Methyloterricola oryzae: one gene and its partner. The protein of the gene in region 2 interacts with the protein of the main gene of each other region in a pairwise test. Links are inferred from orthologs where the notes say so. Each region holds a gene or a part of one and is shown on either strand. Other genes may lie near its edges.

Evidence for each region.
Region 1: the proteins of EK23_RS00550 (region 2) and topA interact in binary tests that used the Escherichia coli proteins (3 or more experiments, as listed by UniProt). The link is inferred for Methyloterricola oryzae from one-to-one orthologs.

Annotation. Positions count from the first base shown.
Region 1 is NZ_JYNS01000003.1:276,010-279,282, forward strand. The notes cover bases 209-3,162. They hold topA (type I DNA topoisomerase), read right to left. Parts: upstream 2,861-3,162; coding sequence 557-2,860; downstream 209-556. Other genes in these bases: tsaC (L-threonylcarbamoyladenylate synthase type 1 TsaC), read right to left, coding at 209-489; EK23_RS07290 (Smg family protein), read right to left, coding at 2,917-3,162. Outside these bases: more of tsaC, read right to left, coding at 1-208; more of EK23_RS07290, read right to left, coding at 3,163-3,273. UniProt on the Escherichia coli protein: Releases the supercoiling and torsional tension of DNA, which is introduced during the DNA replication and transcription, by transiently cleaving and rejoining one strand of the DNA duplex.
Region 2 is NZ_JYNS01000001.1:139,202-142,329, forward strand. Bases 257-3,065 are described here. They hold EK23_RS00550 (IMPACT family protein), read left to right. Parts: upstream 257-1,265; coding sequence 1,266-1,865; downstream 1,866-3,065. Other genes in these bases: EK23_RS00545 (class 1 fructose-bisphosphatase), read left to right, coding at 257-1,240; aqpZ (aquaporin Z), read left to right, coding at 1,942-2,637; EK23_RS00560 (DsbC family protein), read right to left, coding at 2,712-3,065. In the rest of the region: pyk (pyruvate kinase), read left to right, coding at 1-190; more of EK23_RS00545, read left to right, coding at 233-256; more of EK23_RS00560, read right to left, coding at 3,066-3,128.

The DNA of each region.
Region 1 (3,273 bases), on a different replicon or contig from region 2:
GAAAACAGCCAGTTCGGCGCCGCGAAAATATCGGGCCACCTTCACGGCACTCCGTGCCGGCGGCACCTTGCCAGGGTTCGCGCTGGTGGAAACGACAGGCCCACCGAAGGCACGGCACAGGGCTGCGGCCGGGCCGTGGGCCGTTACCCGCACGGCCAGGGTTCCATCCGGCCGGCACAACCAGCGGGGGACCCAGTCCTGCGCCGGCACCACCCAGGTTACCGGTCCGGGCCAGCGCTCCAGCAAGGTCTCACGCAGTTCGGCAGAATCCAGCAGGAGGAAGGGTTCGATCTGGCTAAATTCAGCAGCCAGTAATATCAGGCCCTTGCTGACGGACCGCCGCTTTAGGCGGAGCAGACGGAGCACGGCGCCGCCATCCAGCGGATTGCAGCCTAGCCCATACACCGCTTCCGTCGGATAAGCCAAAAGCCCACCCCGACGCAGGTGCTGGGCGGCTCGCCGCAAGCGAAATGCAGAAACCCAGGCCATGACGCTGCCCGATGGCTCAGGCCAGAAGGTGCCCGGAGTATGCCGCCATTCCGACGCTCACCGCGCCTCAGGCAGCGGACTCGTTGGCCAGATCACCTTCGTAGGGTGTGGCATAACCGCATTCCTTTTGCGGACAGACCTTCTCGGTGCCGCGCCGCTTGGTGGTTTTCAGGGTCAGGATGGGCCAGCCGCAGGCGGGACAAGGCTCGTTCAGCGGCGGATTCCACACCGCATAGGTGCAGGAGGGGTAGGTGGAGCAGGAATAGAACAGCTTGCCGAAACGCGACTTGCGCTTGATGAGTGACCCCTTCTGACACTGCGGACACTGCGCTCCGGTGTCCTCCGGCTTCTCCAGCGACTCGATGTGCTTGCAGTTAGGGTAGCCGCTGCAACCGATGAACTTGCCATAGCGGCCGGTCTTGATCACCAGGGGCGAATTGCATTTCGGGCAGGTCTTGCCCTCGACGATTTCCGGCTCCGCCTGCTTGGCCTCGCCGTTCAGGTTACGGGTGTACTTGCAGGTGGGATAGTTGTTGCATCCGATGAAGCGGCCGTTACGCCCCAGACGGATGGAAAGCGGACCGCCGCACTCCGGGCAGGCTTCCTCGATGGCCTCATGGGTCACGTCCGCCCGCTTGAGGGTGCCGTCCTTGTCCTCGATCAGGTGCTTGAACGGCCCCCAGAATTCCCGCATCAAGGGTACCCAGGTCTTCTCGCCGCGGGAGACCGCATCCAGGTCGTCCTCCAGATTGGCGGTGAAGTGGTAATCCACGTACTGGGTAAAATGCTCGGTGAGGAACTTGTTGACGATGCGCCCCACATCCGTGGGATAGAAGCGCTTGCTCTCCAGGGTGACGTAATGCCTTTGCTGCAAGGTCGAAATGATGGAGGCATAGGTTGAGGGACGGCCGATGCCGTATTCCTCCAGGGTCTTCACCAGGCTGGCTTCGGTGTAGCGCGGCGGCGGCTCGGTGAAGTGCTGGCCCGCAATGATTTCGTCCAGGCTGACCGTCTGGCCTTCCTTTACCGGCGGCAGATAGGTTTCTTCATCGTCGGCGGCCGCGGCGTCATCGCGTCCTTCCAGATACACGGCCATGAAGCCAGGATTGATCACGGTCGAACCGTTGGCGCGGAATACATTGCCCTCGCCACAACCCAGATCCACCGCTACCGTGCCGATGGTGGCGTGGATCATCTGGCAGGCCACCGTGCGCTTCCAGATCAGGGTGTAGAGCTTGAGCTGATCGGCTGAGAGGAAAGGCTTCACCGCCTCCGGGGTACGTTGCGCCGAAGTGGGCCGGATGGCCTCGTGGGCCTCCTGGGCATTCTTGCTCTTGGTTTTGTAGATGCGCGGCTGGTCCGGCAGGTTGTCCTTACCGAAGCGGGCGGCAATCAGTTCGCGCAGGTCGGCGATGGCCTCGTTGGCCAGATTCACGGAGTCCGTGCGCATGTAGCTGATAAGGCCGACGGTCTCACCCTGAAGTTCGATGCCTTCATAGAGCTGCTGCGCCACGGTCATGGTTCTGCGGGTGGTGAACCCGAGCTTACGCGCCGCTTCCTGTTGCAGGGTCGAGGTGGTAAAAGGCGCGGCGGGGTTGCGCTTGCGTTCCTTCTCCTCCACCTTGAGCACACGCAGGCGCCCACCAGCCTGTTCAAGCAGGGCGTCGCGGATAGCGTGGGCCTGCTCCTCGTTGGTGACGCTGAACTGCTCCAGCTTTGTCCCCTGGTAATGGGTCAAGCGCGCGCGGAATCCCTGCTCCCCTTCCCTGACGCCGGCCTCTATCGTCCAGTACTCCTGGGTCTTGAAGGCTTCGATCTCAAGCTCGCGCTCCACGATCATGCGCAGGGCCGGACTCTGCACGCGCCCGGCGGAGAGTCCGCGGCGTATCTTCTTCCACAGCAGCGGCGACAGCTTGAAGCCCACCAGGTAGTCCAGGGCGCGGCGCGCCTGCTGGGCATTGATGAGGTCCTCGGACAGCTGCTTCGGGCTCTCGATGGCCTCGGAGATGGCGCGCTTGGTGATTTCATGAAACACCACCCGGTGCACCGGCTTGTCCTTCAGAAGTTTCTTTTCCTTGAGGATCTCATATAGATGCCAGGAAATGGCTTCGCCTTCGCGATCGGGGTCAGTCGCGAGATACAAGGCATCCGCACTCTTGGCCGCGTTGGCGATGGCCTGAACGTGCTTCTGATTCTTGTCGATGATCTCGTACTTCATGGCGAAATCATGCTCGGTGTCCACGGCCCCTTCCTTGGGCACGAGGTCGCGAACATGTCCGTATGAGGCGAAGACCTGGAAATCCTTCCCGAGGTATTTTTCTATGGTCTTGGCTTTGGCTGGAGACTCGACAATAACTAGGTTGCGGCTCATCGGCTGGTTGTGTTGCGGGAGATCGGGTTCTTGAGCTTAGGGGCGGTTCGCTGCTATCAATGCAGATAGCTAGGCAGCGCCTCGTACACCAGGTTTTCCATGCGGGCGAAGGCGATCTCTTCGTTGGGCTGGCTGAACAGCACCATCAGAACGATCCATTTCAGGTTCTCCAGGGAAATGGTTTCTTCGTTCAGCGCCATCACACGGTCAACCACCAGTTCGCGGCTGGCCGGACTCAGGATGCCGGTCTGCTCCAGGAACAGCAACAGCCCGCGGCACTCGGTATCCAGTTTGGCGAGTTCCTGGGAAGCGTAGATCCTAAACGCCGGCTGCGAAACAGCCTTGATGGGCTGCTGGTCGGCCAGTGACTCGAGCCAGTCGAACGCCTTGTTCACCTCCAGCTGGGGAAAGCC
Region 2 (3,128 bases):
CTTCAGCGAAACAGGCATTTCCGACCACGCCGTGCTGAACAAGGCCATCGTCCAGGAATTTTTAGATCGCAAGCTTGTGACCCAGGACGATTTGGTGATCCTGACCAAGGGCGATCTGACCGGCCACAGCGGCGCCACCAATGCCCTGAAGATTTCCAGCGTGCGTGACGTGCTGGCCACGGCGGCCTAGCCCGAACGCGCGCTCCGACCGCCCCAAGACCCGCGAGGCAGCATGAAAGGCGAATCCCTGACCCAGTTCATCATCCGCGAACAGCGCAAGTCCCCCAAGGCGACGGGCGAGTTCACCCTGCTGGTCAACGACGTGGCCAGCGCCTGCAAGGCCATCGCCCACGAGGTGAACCGGGGCAGCCTGGCCGGCAACCTGGGGCTGGCGGGGTCGGAGAACATCCAGGGCGAGGTGCAGAAGAAGCTGGACGTGATCACCAACGACATCTTCATCCGCTCCCTGGAATGGACCGGACACCTGGCGGGCATGGCCTCTGAAGAAAACGACGAGATCATCCAGATTCCTTCCGGCTACCCGAGAGGCAAGTACCTGATCTGCTTCGACCCACTGGACGGCTCGTCGAACATCGACGTGAACATCTCGGTCGGCACCATCTTTTCCATCCTGCGCGCGCCGGAAGCCGGGGGCAATCTCACCGCCGAAGACTTCCTGCAGCCCGGCACCCAGCAGGTTTGCGCGGGCTTTTGCGTGTACGGTCCCACCACCATGATGGTGCTGACCACGGGGAACGGCGTCAACGGCTTCACCCTGGACCGCGACGTGGGCGAGTTCATCCTGACCCACCCCAATATGCGCATCCCCGAAGATACCGCCGAGTTCGCCATCAACATGTCCAACCAGCGCTTCTGGGAAGAACCGGTGCAGCGCTATGTGGCCGAATGCGTCAAGGGCAAGGACGGCGGGCGGGAGAAGAATTTCAACATGCGCTGGATCGCCTCCATGGTGGCCGAGGTCTACCGCATACTCACCCGCGGCGGCATCTTCATGTACCCCCTGGATACCAAGGATCCCGGCAAGGGCGGCAAGCTGCGCCTGATGTACGAGGCCAACCCCATGAGCTTCATCATCGAGCAGGCAGGCGGTGCCAGTTCAACCGGACGCGAGCGCATCATGAGCCTGACGCCGCAGAACATCCACCAGCGCGTGCCGGTGATCCTGGGCTCGCGCAAGGAAGTGGAGCGCGTGGTCAGTTATCACCTGGAGTCAATCTGAGCGCTCACGCGCCGAACGCATAATCTTGCGCAGTTTCACCACCCTGGCGGCCCCCAGCCAGCACCAGGAAATCGTCAAGAACTCCAGCTTCATCGCCTACGCGGCGCGGGCCGACAACGCCCGCGAGGCCGCCGCGTTCCTGCAGTCGGTGGCGCAGCGCCACGCGGATGCCTCGCACCTGTGCTGGGCCTATCGGATAGCCGGCGAGTACCGTTTCAGCGACGGCGGCGAACCCGGCGGCACGGCGGGCCAGCCCATCCTGCGCGCCATCGAGGGCCAGGACCTAGACCATGTAGTGGTCGGCGTAATCCGCTATTTCGGCGGTACCAAGCTGGGCACCGGCGGCCTGGTCCGGGCCTACGGCGGCACGGCGGCCGAGGCTCTGCGGCAGGCAGAACGCAAGACCGAATCGCCCCGGGTGGAACTGATCGCGGAAGTGGCCTTCGAGCACATGGGCAGCCTGTACCGGCTGCTGGATGCGGCGGAGGCGGAACGGGGCGGAGAGGAATACACGGACGCGGGCGTGCGTATCCTGATCAGCCTGGAATCGGGCAAGTTCGAGGCCCTGGGCATGGCCCTGCGCGACGCAACCCGGGGCGAATACCGGCTGGAACCGGCGCACTAAGAAATTTTTGTTGCCGGCAGGTGACAGTCGGTGATATCAAGGAGCGGCGATAACAACAATACAAGGAGACCTTCCAATGCCCATCGTCAATCGCGCTTCCGCGGAGTTCTTTGGTACTTTCTGGCTCGTCTTCGGTGGTTGCGGCAGTGCCGTGCTGGCAGCCGCCTTTCCGGAACTCGGGATCGGTTTTGTCGGCGTCGCCCTGGCCTTCGGCCTGACAGTGCTGACCATGGCCTATGCCATCGGCCACATTTCCGGTTGCCATCTCAACCCGGCGGTTTCCATTGGCCTGTGCGTGGGAGGCCGCTTTCCAGCCAGCGAATTGCTACCCTACATCGGCGCGCAGGTACTGGGCGGGATCGTGGGGGCCGGAGTCCTCTACCTGATCGCCACCGGCAAGGCGGGCTTTGACGTGTCCGGCGGTTTTGCCTCCAACGGCTACGGCGAGCATTCGCCCGGCCACTACTCCCTCACCGCCTGCTTCATTGCCGAGGTGGTGCTGACCTTCTTTTTCCTGTTCATCATCCTGGGCTCGACCGACTCCCGCGCTCCGGCGGGCTTCGCGCCCATCGCCATCGGCCTCGGGCTCACCCTGATCCACCTGATCGGAATTCCCGTCACCAACCTCTCGGTCAACCCGGCACGTAGCACGGCGGTGGCGGTCTATGTGGGCGACTGGGCCGTGCTGCAGTTGTGGCTGTTCTGGCTCGCGCCCATTCTCGGCGGCGCCCTGGCAGGTTTTGTGTATCCACGTCTCGCCAAGGCAAGTTGAAAACTCAGAGCACGCTGAAAAGAAAAGCCGCCCAAGGGCGGCTTTTCTCGTTCTGCAAAGGGCTTAGATAGACGTCAGCGTGAAGCGCTCTTGTTGGTGCTGGCCTCGGTTTCCAGAATCTTGGCCAGTTGCTTGGCCGGCACATAGCCCGGCAGAACATTTCCCTTCTCCGTTACGATCATGGGTGTGCCCTGTGCGCCGATGGCGTTGCCGAGGGCATAGTGCTCAGCAACCGGGTTGTCGCACGACTTGGATTCCACCGTTTCACCCTTTTTGGCCTTGGTCAGCGCACCGTTGCGGTCGCTGGAGCACCAGACGGAGATGGCCTTTTTCCAGGAGTCGCTCCCTTCCCCGGCGCGGGGGAAGAACAGGTAACTGATCTCGATGCCTTCCTTGCCATACTGATCGATCTCGGAATGCAGCTTACGGCAGTACCCGCAATCGATATCGGTGAACACGTAGGCATGATGCTTGGTGATCTTGGGCTTGAA